DNA from 4 places in the Pontibacter liquoris genome. Region 2 is predicted to be linked to each of the others. Evidence: riboswitches for the same ligand, from Rfam matches in the RefSeq annotation. Region 2 holds a riboswitch; each other region holds the start of a gene.
The links. Region 2 has a riboswitch for S-adenosylmethionine ahead of metH (methionine synthase). Riboswitches for the same ligand answer to the same signal wherever they lie in the genome.
Positions count from the first base shown of each region.

Region 1: it holds a riboswitch for S-adenosylmethionine, as region 2 does, so the genes downstream of both, LWL52_RS04990 (ATP-grasp domain-containing protein) here and metH (methionine synthase) in region 2, are expected to answer to the same signal.
Region 3: it holds a riboswitch for S-adenosylmethionine, as region 2 does, so the genes downstream of both, LWL52_RS18740 (SusC/RagA family TonB-linked outer membrane protein) here and metH (methionine synthase) in region 2, are expected to answer to the same signal.
Region 4: it holds a riboswitch for S-adenosylmethionine, as region 2 does, so the genes downstream of both, LWL52_RS12635 (O-acetylhomoserine aminocarboxypropyltransferase/cysteine synthase family protein) here and metH (methionine synthase) in region 2, are expected to answer to the same signal.

Region 1 covers NZ_JALEBG010000001.1:1,213,236-1,216,316, forward strand. Annotated here, with positions in the region: gene LWL52_RS04985 (LLM class flavin-dependent oxidoreductase) at 1-591, opposite strand, end outside; gene LWL52_RS04990 (ATP-grasp domain-containing protein) at 594-1,577, opposite strand; SAM riboswitch class I at 1,926-2,028, opposite strand; gene LWL52_RS04995 (amidohydrolase family protein) at 2,307-3,081, opposite strand, start outside.
Region 2 covers NZ_JALEBG010000002.1:734,248-737,328, reverse strand. Annotated here, with positions in the region: gene metH (methionine synthase) at 1-1,938, opposite strand, end outside; SAM riboswitch class I at 2,013-2,119, opposite strand; gene rpmA (50S ribosomal protein L27) at 2,383-2,652, opposite strand; gene rplU (50S ribosomal protein L21) at 2,727-3,035, opposite strand.
Region 3 covers NZ_JALEBG010000003.1:418,600-421,680, forward strand. Annotated here, with positions in the region: gene LWL52_RS18735 (RrF2 family transcriptional regulator) at 1-359, opposite strand, end outside; SAM riboswitch class I at 659-761, shown strand; gene LWL52_RS18740 (SusC/RagA family TonB-linked outer membrane protein) at 1,192-3,081, shown strand, end outside.
Region 4 covers NZ_JALEBG010000001.1:3,049,562-3,052,642, forward strand. Annotated here, with positions in the region: gene metX (homoserine O-acetyltransferase MetX) at 1-239, opposite strand, end outside; gene LWL52_RS12635 (O-acetylhomoserine aminocarboxypropyltransferase/cysteine synthase family protein) at 248-1,576, opposite strand; SAM riboswitch class I at 1,853-1,959, opposite strand; gene LWL52_RS12640 (phosphoribosylaminoimidazolesuccinocarboxamide synthase) at 2,423-3,081, shown strand, end outside.

The DNA.
Region 1 (3,081 bases), on a different contig from region 2:
GTCGCATTGCGTGCTGATCATGGTTTTAGCAGTTTCCGACTCGCCTCCGGCATAAATAAATGGCTTTTTGGCAGGCTTGGGCTGCAGCACGTTATCTTCCACCTTGTAGTAGTTGCCGCTGTAAGTCACGTGGTCGCGTTCCCACACGCTGGTCACCACGTCCAGCCACTCTTTGGTGCGGGCGTAGCGGTCGTCGTGCTGCTCAAACTGGATGCCATACTTGGTCGCCTCATCGCGCCACCAGCTCGATACCACATTCAGCGACAGGCGGCCATTGCTGATCAGGTCGATGTTGGCGGCCTGCTTAGCCAGCTGCGCCGGGTTGTGGAACGTAGGGCGCACGGCCACCATGATCTCCAGCTGCTGGGTCACAGCGGCCAGCGCCGCTGCCGTAGACCAGGCATCGAGGGCCGGTGCTTCCTGCCCTTTGATATCATTTAAGTATAACTCTGCGATCAACGACAGGTGGTAGCCCCAGCTCTCGCTTTTTTGCGCCAGTTTTTTAACGTAATCCCAGGAGGTGTCCATTCCTTCGTCCGGAATGTTGCGGAGCCATCCTCCGAAAACGGGTAACCAATAGCCGAATTCCATGCTTATACCTCCTGTAGTTTAAGTTGCGCTTTCTTCTCCAGGAAATCTACCAGGCGGGCGTGTGGGTTAAAGCCGATCACGTTCACGGCATCGGCCACAAAATTAGACAGCGCGTTGATGTCGTAGTAGTAGATCCTACCATCGCGGTCGTCCACCATGTACTCAATGCCACCCACGTCGATGCCGGCTTCCTGCACAATGCGTTCGATGTTGTCGATTACTTCCTGCGGCGGGGTATAGGCTTCCACGCGCATGCCATTCTTAGGCGCATCCAGGGCGCAGGCATTGCGGCTCAGTTCCTTGCCGTTGGTGGTCTGGCAAATGTCGGCCGGGCAGAGGTTGAAGCTCTCGCCGGAAGTATACACGTTGATGCCGTAGAGGTATTTGCCGCCCAAGGTTTCGATGCGGGTGATATGGCCGCCGCGGGCTACCACATACTCCTGCACCAGCGCCGTGTGGTCGATGCCCAGCTTCACCTCGGCGGCAGCCACAGCTTGCGCGAGTTCCTCCACAGAATCATAGCGCACAATGCCGGCGCCGCTGCCCCCAATATTGGCTTTCACCACCACCGGGAAGCGCAGCCCTTCGGAGGCTTTCACCGCCTGCGAGGCATGGTTGATGATGCGCGCTTTTGGGTAAGGCAAGCCCAGTTTTTCGAGCAGCGTGATCTGCAGCGCTTTGGAGGTTTCGTACTGAAAGGCCTTGTAGCCGTTCACCACCGGCACACCGGTCGTTTCGAGGTAGGCCAGCAGGCTCAGCGTATAAAAGATACTGTTCTCGTTGTTGCGCAGGTAAGCCGAAGGGCTAGTGCGGTTAAAGAACAGGCTGTAAGGTACTTCCTTTTCGGCCGGATCATAGGTATGGGCGGCGGCATTCAGGCGTTCGTAGCCAATGCCACGGGCGTCCAGTTCATTTAACAAGGGGCGGAACCAGTCCGGGTGCTCGTGAAAAATGGCAATGGGTTTATCGGTGGTGTACGTTGACATAAGTTCTGGTTTTTGAAGTTAGAAGTATAAAGCAGCGGATTATGCACCGCTACAGGCTTTGTTAAATTAAAGAAAGAAGTATGGAATAAAGGGTCAGAAAGCCCCGGAAACGGCCTGAACAGGTACAAACAGGCCATGCCTTTCCCGCAAAGCTGCACACAGATAGGCTGGCAAGTGGGCGCGCCACAATGCATCAGCCTACCGCCAAAGCAGCAGGACTAGCGACAACAACAGCAACCGTAGGCCGGCGCTACAGAAGTATAAACAGAGGTGTTTTCGGAGAAAATCCGGTTAAAAAGGCCCGCCAGTACGGCAGCAAAAGCGATAATAGTAGTTTGCATTATTAGTAATTTATATGCCCTAAATAATTTAGGCAGGATGTAGCACCTGGTTATGCAACTGGTTGCTAGAAGTTCACAGAGCCTGTTCTCTCCCTTCTTCTTTATAAATCAAATACTTGTGAGGGTAATTGACTTGATGAATGCAAAATTCGGAGCTGCGATTTACATTTCCAAATTTTTACCTAAAAATAATGTTGGTACACCATTTAAGTTTTGACAAAGGATAATTTGACAAAGGACAAAAGAACATTGAACAGGGAGAATGATAAAGCAAGTTTAGCAGTTGAATGTTGAAGTATAGCAGGCGGTAAGGCCGGCCTCTGTCCATTTAAAGTTCTTTTCCTGTTACTCTTTTGTCCTTTGTCAAATTATCCTTTGTCCTAAACGCCTACTTTTTCAGCCACTCCAATAATTGCTTCAGCTCGGCAGCAGTATAAACCTTTCCTCCGAAGATCACCGCTTCAATGGCTTCGGTATTGCGGATGTCTTCCAATGGGTTCTTGCTGAGCAGTACCAGGTCGGCTACTTTACCGGTAGCGATGGTGCCATACTGATCGGCTTTACCCATCACGGTAGCGCCGTTCAGGGTAGCTGTTCGTAGGGTCTGGGCGGGTGTCAGGCCGGCTTCCTGCAGCGTTCTAAGCTCCTGGTGCAGCGACTGGCCCGGGTATACATACGAGTTAAAGGCACCGGCATCGGAGCCGGCCAGTATCGTAACGCCTGCGGCCTGCATTTGCGGTACCATGCCGGTAAACTTGTCTTCCAGGTCATGTATAAACGCTCTTGCTTCCGGCGTCTGGCGCTTGGCGCTGTTTTCTCTGCCAGCGTAGGTTTTAATGATACCGTCCTTGATATAGTGCAGGTATTCGTCGTGGCTGTGGTCGGCTTGCGACAGGTTGTTGAGCACGCGGCCAATGTATAAGGTAGGCGTAACGGCGGTATGATGCGCGGCCATCTTCTGGTAGATCTGCGCCGCCGTGGCCGGATCATAGGTGTCGTAGAGCCAGTGGAGGGCCGTGTAAAAACCAACCGGCTTGCCTGTTTTTTCGCCAGCCCGGATCACGTTGGTGATGCTGTCTTCTTTGGTAGAGGCAGCTTTAAAAGTATAGTATAAATGTTCGGTGATATCCAGTCCATTGTCAATCGCATCGCCCAATTTTACG
Region 2 (3,081 bases):
AGCCTGCACCGCTTCCTTGCCTTTGCCTTTGATGGTTTCGGCATACGTTACCAGCTTTTCGGTGGCATCGGGGTGGCGGTTAAAGATGACGTCTTCGATCAGATCGCGCAGCTCGGTGGGTATTTCGCTGTACACGCCCAGCATGCCGGCGTTCACAATGCCCATGTCCATACCTGCCTGCACGGCATAGTATAAAAACACGGTGTGCATGGCCTCGCGCACCACATCGTTGCCACGGAAAGAGAACGACAAATTACTTACACCCCCACTTACCAGCGCATGCGGCAGGTTGGCTTTGATCCATTTCACGGCCTCCAGGTACTCTACGGCATAGTTGTTATGTTCTTCGATGCCGGTGGCAATGGCCAGAATGTTCGGATCAAAAATGATGTCCTGTGGCGGGAAGCCGATCTCTTCGGTGAGTATCTTGTAAGCGCGCCCGCAGATCTCTATTCTACGTTCAAGCGTATCGGCCTGGCCCTGCTCATCAAACGCCATTACCACAGCGGCAGCACCGTACTGGCGCACCTTGCGGGCAATGTGTTTAAAGTTCTCTTCGCCCTCTTTTAAGCTGATGGAGTTCACGATCGATTTGCCCTGCACGCATTTCAACCCGGCCTCGATCACACTCCATTTCGAGGAGTCGATCATGATGGGCAGTTTGGCAATGTCGGGCTCGGAGGCGATCAGGTTAAGAAAGTTCGGCATGGCCTGCTCTGAGTCGAGCATGCCTTCGTCCATGTTCACGTCGATGATCTGGGCGCCGCCTTCCACCTGCTGGCGCGCTACCGACAAGGCTTCCTCAAACTGGCCGTTTACGATCAGGCGGGCGAATTTTTTGGAACCGGTTACATTGGTGCGTTCGCCTACATTTACAAAAAGACTTTCGGGCGTGATGGTGAGGGGCTCTAACCCACTGAAGCGCGAGTAGGGCGGAATAGCTGGGGGGGTATGCGGTTTATACTTCTGCACTAAGTCGGCAATTACTTTGGTGTGAACGGGCGTAGTGCCACAACAACCACCCAGGATATTTACCAGGCCTTCCTGAAGATATTCCTCCACAATGCGGCCCATCTCCTCTGCCGATTCATCGTAGCCGCCAAAAGCGTTTGGCAAGCCGGCATTCGGGTAGGCACTGATGTAAGTACCCGTGATACGGGAGAGCTCCTGAATATGCGTTTTGAGCTGCCGCGCGCCCAGGGCGCAGTTAAAGCCAATGCTAAGGATAGGCGCATGCGAAACCGAGTTCCAGAACGCTTCTACTGTCTGGCCCGACAAAGTGCGGCCACTGGCATCCGTAATGGTGCCGGATATCATGACCGGCAACTCCTTGCCGCCGTCCTGCACATATTGCGCAATGGCAAGCAGGGCCGCTTTACAGTTAAGGGTATCAAAAACGGTTTCGACCAACAGCAGGTCCGAGCCACCATCCACCAGGCCGCGCACCTGCTCATAGTATGCTGTTACTAGCTGGTCGAAGGTAACGGCGCGGTAGCCCGGGTTGTTCACGTCTGGCGACAGGGAAGCCGTACGGTTAGTAGGCCCGATGGCGCCGGCTACAAAGCGGGGCTTGCCCGGCACCTGTTTCTCCACCTCATCTGCTGCCTGCCGTGCTATCCGGGCTGATTCATAGTTGAGCTCATACACCAGGTGTTCCAGGTGATAATCGGCCATGGCAATGCTGGTGCCGCTAAACGTATTGGTTTCGATGATATCGGCGCCCGCCTGCAGGTACTCGGTGTGAATACCTTTGATGATATCAGGCCGTGTGATGGAGAGCAGGTCGTTGTTGCCTTTCAGGTCGGAGGGATGCTCTTTGAAGCGCTCGCCCCTGAAATCAGCTTCCGTAAGCTGGTGCCGCTGAATCATGGTGCCCATTGCGCCGTCAAGCACTAACACGCGCTCGCGAAGCAATGTATGGATGGGATGGTTTTTCATGGTGAATGTCTTTCTTCTCGTAAGTCTGCTGCTACTATACTTATCAAGAAGGACACCCCAAGGGAGGATGGACTTTCTTATCTTCTCCAAAGCTATCGCTCCGGAAGGGAATTAGCACCAAGCTGGTACAAGGTTGCTAAGACATCATCGGGCCCTGTCCCTCAGTCTTTCTTGATAAGAAGTTGCAAGTTAAAGGTATATCCGCAGAATTTAAAATTTTGTTGCGGCCAAATTCCCGCGGCGGGCAGCAAAGGGCCTTAAAACAGAAAGAGACACTTGTGGTGTCTCTTTCCATCAGAATTTTTTCACTTTAGAAGTAAATAAAATTCCTGCTTATATGTACGTGGCAGCCAGGCCTTTGTTGTGCGGGGCCGGCGTTTAGCATAAAAAAAGGGAAGCCCTGCGGCTTCCCTTTCCTACAGCGCCCGAAGGCGGCTTCAATGCTTAGGCTTCTGCCTCAACGCGTGGCTTTACAGATACGTAAGAACGGTTCTTCTTACCTTTTCTGAATTCTACTACGCCATCAACCAATGCAAACAGGGTGTGGTCTTTGCCAATCCCTACGTTTGTGCTTGGGTGGTGGGCAGTGCCTCTTTGTCTTACGATGATGTTGCCGGCGATAATGTCCTGGCCACCGTAAATCTTAACACCAAGTCGTTTAGAATGCGACTCGCGGCCGTTATTAGAACTACCAGCTCCTTTTTTGTGTGCCATGTTGTTTTACTATTTAGTTCAGGGTTGCGGGGCGACTCCTGAAAAGATTTTACAAATGAATTTCTTCTTACTGCTTATCCAATGCTCTCGATCAGGACCTTGGTGAATTGCTGGCGGTGGCCATTCTTCTTACGGTATCCTTTTCTTCTCTTCTTTTTGAAAACGATCACTTTATCGCCTTTCACGTCGCCAAGGATTTTACCAACCACTTTAACACCGCTAACGAAAGGAGCACCTAATGTGATGGTACCGTTATCATCAGTAAGAAGAACATTGGCGAACTCAACGGCGTCACCCTCATTGCCGGAAAGCTTGTTAGCGTAGATGAACATGCCGTTCTCTACTTTGGTCTGTCGACCTGCGATTTCTACAATTGCGTACATCAGCTTCAATGTAATGATTAAAAATTTAGTCTGCAAAAGTACGGCA
Region 3 (3,081 bases), on a different contig from region 2:
TCGCGCACCTGGCACATGATCAGGTGCATGTTGCAGGTGGCTTCATCGGGGCAGTCGGCGCACTTTTCGTAATAGTTCAGGCTAACGCAAGGCAGCCAGGCAATCGGCCCGTTAAGTAAGCGGATCACTTTGGCCAGCGTAACTTCCTCGGGCTTTTTGATCAGGTAATAGCCGCCGCCTTTGCCTTTCTTGCTGCCTAGTATACCGGCCTTTTTCAGGTCGAGCAGGATGCTTTCCAGGAACTTCTGGGATATCTTTTTATTTGAAGCGATCTCCTGTATCAGAATAGCACCTTTCTCCTGGTTTTCGGCCAGGTAACTGAGTGCATGAAAGGCATATTTCGTCTTTTTCGACAACATTAGAAAGTACTGTAATAGGATGAAGTACTGTAATAGGATGAAGCCCGAGCGGCATTCAGGTAATGAAAAGAATACCACTTCAAAGCTAAAAACTATTTCCTTAGGATACCCTTTTATTCGGAAGATTGTGTGGCACTTCTGCGCGAAGGCCGGCGGTAAAAGGCAAAAGCCTTTTGTATTTTAGCAAGGCAAGTTCAAACCAGGCAATAAAATTTTATTTTAATCTTTCAGGGAAAATATTTTAAAAATGTTTTGCATTACAAGAAAATCCGACCTTATCTTTGCAGCATCTTTATCAAGATTTATAAAGAAGAGGTAAGAGAGCAGGCTCCGCGACCCTCTAGCAACCTCCGGTGAAACGGAAAGGTGCTAACTCCTGCCCAGTTTTGGGAACTATAAATTTAAACCAATGAACAAGCAAAACACAACCCCGGTTCTTACCCCCACAGCCTTATTCGCTTCTGCAGCGCCTGCTGCGTTCCTGTGCTGTTGTTGCTGTTAATCTGCCTCTATTTCCTGTAAAGCCATTCTTGCACTGCTCTGTGCCAGGAATGATACGTCTGTTTTTATTTCATACTTACTAACACTCTTTACCATGGGCAATACGCTACCCCAGCTACTGCCGTGCACGTTTGCACCGGCTCCTACTTACAGCAAACGCTTTATTTCCATCCCGGCTATTGCACCGGCGCGCATGCCCCTGCGAATGTGTAGCTGTTGTAGCTAACAGCACGCTGTTGCATTAATCCCTTAAAATAAATTCTTAACCCGCCTTAACCGCAGTCGCCCCGATTGCAGGATGGCAACACTTTGTCCAATTAATAACCGTAATATGCAAAAACAACTCACACATAAATTCGTGCGCCTGCTCCTGGCGCTTGGCCTGTTCCTGGGCCTCGGGGCAGAAGCGTTTGCACAAGACACCTTAACACAAGGTGTGGTAAAAGACGCCAAAACCGGCGAACCGCTGATTGGTGCCCGCGTGCAGGTAAAAGGCACCGACAAGGGCACCGTTACCGGCGTAGACGGCAGCTTTAACCTGGCCGTGGCAAAAGGCCAGACGCTCCTTATCTCCAGCCTGGGCTATACTTTAAAAGAAGTAAAAGCCGATGGCCAGGCCCTGAACGTAACGTTGCTGGAAGATACCAAAGCGCTGGATGAAGTGGTGGTAGTGGGCTACGGCACGCAATCGCAGAAGGCAGTTTCCAGCGCCGTGACGTCTGTTAATCCGCAGGAACTGAAAGGCATTCCGGCGCCATCGCCAGACCAGCTTTTGCAAGGTAAAGCCTCGGGGGTGCAGATCGCGGCTGCCAGCGGCACGCCGGGCGGCGGCATCTTTGTGCGCATCCGCGGCAACACCTCCATCAACGCCAGCAACGAGCCGCTTTATGTAGTAGACGGCGTGTTCATCAACAACCAGTCACTTTCAGGCCTGAGCCTGGGCGGGCAAACCACCAACCCGCTGGCTGACCTGAACCCGGCTGACATTGAAAGCATCGAAATCCTGAAAGACGCCAACGCTACCGCTATTTACGGAGCCCGCGGCGCCAATGGCGTGGTGCTCATCACCACCAAGCGCGGCAAAACAAATGCCGGTACGCGCATCAATTTCCAGACCTACTTTGGGGTAGCAAAAGCGCCGAAGATCTACGAAACCGTAAACGCGCAGCAGGAAGCGGAGCTCATCAACGAAACCCACCTGAACGACGGCGGCAGTCCGGCCACGCTTCCGTTCCGCCCGAAAAGTGAAGGCGGTTTTGGATTGCCGACAGAGCAGACCACGTATTCCCGCATTCCGGATGTGTTCCGGACCGCCAAAACCCAAAGCTACGACCTGTCGGCATCGGGCGGGGGCGAGTCGAACCGTTTCTTTCTGGGCGGCGGCTACTTTAAGCAGGAGGGCATTGTAAAGCCCGCCGCGTTCGAGCGTTTCAGCGGCCGCTTCAACTACGACCACCTGGTAAACGAGCGCCTGACCATTGGCACCAGCACCTCTATCTCGTACAGCAAGCGCAACCAGAGCCGCAACGACGACAGTGCCCAGGGCGTGATCAACTCGGCTTTGTATGTTCCCACTTACTTGCCGGTTTTTAACCAGGACGGCTCCTACGCCCGCCACTCCATTTTTGATAACCACCTGGCCCTGATCGATAACCTCAACATCAAAGGAGAGAGCAGCCGCCTGATCAGCAACGTGTATGGCGAGTATGAGCTCCTGGATGGCCTGACCTTTAAATCAAGCTGGAGCATCGACTACAACGGGTATTCCGACAAAGTATACAACAACACGCAGATCAGTGTGGGCCTGCCGGCTGGTAACGCCAGCCGAGTTGATACGCGCTTAACCTCGCTGCTAAACGAGCAATTACTCACGTATAACAAGCGCCTGGGCGATGACCACTTCCTGAACGTGATACTAGGAAACACAGTGCAGCAGACCAGCTATAATACGCTCTCGCTAACAGGCCGCAACTTCCCGAGCGATGATTTCCAGGAGATCGCCTCTTCTTCGCTGCAGACCGCTTCGACCAACTCGAGCCAAAATGGGCTGATCTCGTTCTTCTCCCGGGCCGGTTATACTTACAAAGACAAGTATAGCATAGACGGCAGCGTGCGGGCCGATGCTTCTTCCCGTTTCGGGGCGTCCAATCGCTGGGGCGTGTTCCCGTCGCTGGGCGCTTCCTGGATCGTTTCCGAGGAAGCCTTTGCCCAGGACCTGCCC
Region 4 (3,081 bases), on a different contig from region 2:
GTATTGGCACAGATAACAAACCACTGCGCCGGGTCATACAACTTGCCCGGGCCAAACAGACCGGCCCACCAGTCTGTAAAGTCGGAGCTGCCGGTCAGGGCATGGCACACCCATACTACGTTGTCGCGGCGGGCATTTAGCTGGCCGTAGGTAGTATAGGCCAGCTGCAAGCCGGGCAGGGTAGCGCCCGACTCCAGCGTGAAGGCCTGTTGGGAATGAAAAACGTGTTGCTCTGGCATTTCTTTCGTTACTGGAGGAGTGCCTCCGGTTGTGCTTCGCGTACTTTGGCGAACGCCTGTTCAAAATCTGCTTTGATATCATCGATATGCTCGATACCTGCCGACACGCGCAGCAGGGTTTGCTCTACGCCGGCATTTAGCTGCTCGGCATCGCTTAACTGCTGGTGGGTGGTAGAGGCCGGGTGGATGATCAGCGTTTTGGCATCGCCTACGTTAGCCAGGTGACTTACCAGTTGCAGGCTGTTCACAAAAGTTTCGGCCTGCTGCTTGTCGCCTTTTAGCTTAAAGGAGAACACCCCGCCAAAGCCCCGCTTCAGGTACTTTTTAGCCAGTTCGTGGTAAGGGCTGCTCACCAGTCCCGGGTAGTTCACCGCTTCTACCTGTTCGTGCTGCTCCAGCCACTGGGCCAGCGCCAGGGCGTTCTGCACGGTTCTGTCCAGGCGCAGCGACAGGGTTTCGAGGCCCTGCAGCAGCAGGAAAGAGTTGAACGGGCTCAGGGCAGGACCAAAATCACGCAGCCCTTCTACCCGCACCCGGATGGCAAAGGCAATGTTGCCGAAGGGACCTTTCTCCCCGAATACTTCCCAGAAGTTGAGCCCGTGATAGCCCTCGCTCGGCTCCGAGAACTGCGGAAATTTGCCGTTGCCCCAGTTAAAGTTACCGCCATCCACAATTACGCCGCCAATGCTGGTACCGTGGCCGCCGATCCACTTGGTGGCTGCCTCCACTACCACGTTGGCCCCGTGCTCCAACGGGCGGAACAGGTAACCGCCAGCGCCAAAGGTATTATCCACCACAAACGGGATGTCATACTTGCGGGCCAGTGCGGCCAGTGCATCAAAATCCGGGATGTTGAAGCGAGGGTTGCCAATGGTCTCCACGTAAAGGGCTTTGGTCTTCTCATCGATCAGTTGCTCGTAGCTTTCCACGGCATCGTCCTTGGCAAACCGGGCCTCAATACCCAGACGCTTGAACGATACCTTGAACTGGTTGAATGAGCCGCCGTACAGGTTACCCGTGGACACGAAATTATCCCCGGCCTCCAGGATATTGGTAAGCGCCAGAAACTGCGCTGCCATGCCCGATGCCACGGCAACGGCTGCCACGCCGCCCTCCAGCGCCGCCACCCGCTTCTCAAACACATCGGTGGTCGGGTTCATGATGCGGGTATAAATGTTGCCAAATTCTTTCAGGGCAAACAGGTTGGCCCCGTGCTCGGCGTTTTTAAAAGCATAGGAGGTTGTCTGGTAGATAGGCACAGCGCGCGACTGTGTGGTGGGATCTATTTCCTGGCCAGCGTGTAGCTGAAGAGTTTCGAAATGCAGAGATTGAGACATGGCTATAGTATATAAAGTAGGAGAAGAAATAAGTTAAAGTATAAAACCGCAGAGATGCGAATACAGAGTAGCCCCTGGCCGCAGACATGAATCTGCCGCGAAAGCGGTGCAGGCTAAAACGATGCTAGATTAACAACAACAGCAACACATAGCCTCCAGGGGCATGCGCATGACTTTAGCGAGAGCAAAAGCGGGAGTTTGCGGCAGTGCGGCTGCCGGCAAATTAAAAATACGTCTGTGCTGTGTTGGCTTGATTCCCTTTTTCATGACAGTATCAATTTATATTCTTCCGAACCTTTCGGAATCAGGAATTAGCACCTTTACTCGGTAGTTAGGTTGCTAGCGCTTCATAGAGCCTGTCTCTCCACGCTTCTTTATAAATCAATATCCGCGAAGGGTATTGACTAGATGTTGCAATATTAAACCGCGCTAAAAGTATTTGCAAGCTTTTTCTGCTCTTTTTTCAAAAATGCCTTTGCAGCGCCGGTTAAGCAATCATACGGCGGGCTCCTGTTTTCGTTACAGGCGCCCCTGCCAGCTCCTGCGCAGCTAAGTAGCGCTGTGGCCATACCCGGCTACAGGCAGCGGCTGCAGCAGCATAACTACAGGCGATTCCGGCTAGTAGTGTCTGCAAAACCCGCCGCAGGCCTGAAGCTGCATCATACTTCTGATAGTATAACATCTCCCTATATTAATACTAAACTTTGCCCCTGCTGCCAAGTATACTTCCGGTATAGTTTAGCAACTATATTCGCAGGCCCCGGCATCGTACGTGAAAGCAGCCAATTAAATTTTTCACCCTCTAAAATATAATTACCTTTGCTTGCTGACAACCTATCACACGTAATGGAGGCCATAAAAGAAACCAACTTCTCCTTCGCCGGCCAGACCGGTTTTTACAAAGGCAAAGTTCGCGATGTATACTATTTCGGAGACAAGCTGGCCATGATCGCCACCGACCGTATCTCCGCTTTTGACGTGGTGCTGCCACGCGCTATTCCTTACAAAGGGCAGGTGCTCAACCAGATTGCCAGTCTCAACCTCAAAGCGACAGCTGACATTGTTCCCAACTGGGTTCTGTCTACCCCGGATCCGAATGCGACCATCGGGTATCGTTGCGAGCCTTTTAAAGTAGAAATGGTGATCCGGGGATACCTGGCAGGCCATGCGTGGCGCGAGTACCAGGCCGGCAAACGCCTCTTGTGCGGGGTAGCCCTGCCCGAGGGATTGCGCGAGAATGACCAGTTGCCTGAGCCCATCATCACCCCCACCACCAAAGCAGACGAAGGCCACGACGAAGACATTTCAAGAAAAGAAATTATTGCCTCAGGCCTTGTATCTGAAGAAGATTATCTTAATTTAGAGCGCTATACCAGAGCGCTTTATGCCCGTGGTACCGCACTGGCCGCAGAACGTGGCCTGCTTTTGGTAGATACCAAGTATGAGTTTGGCAAGTATAACGGCCAGATTTACCTGATCGACGAGATCCACACGCCGGATTCGTC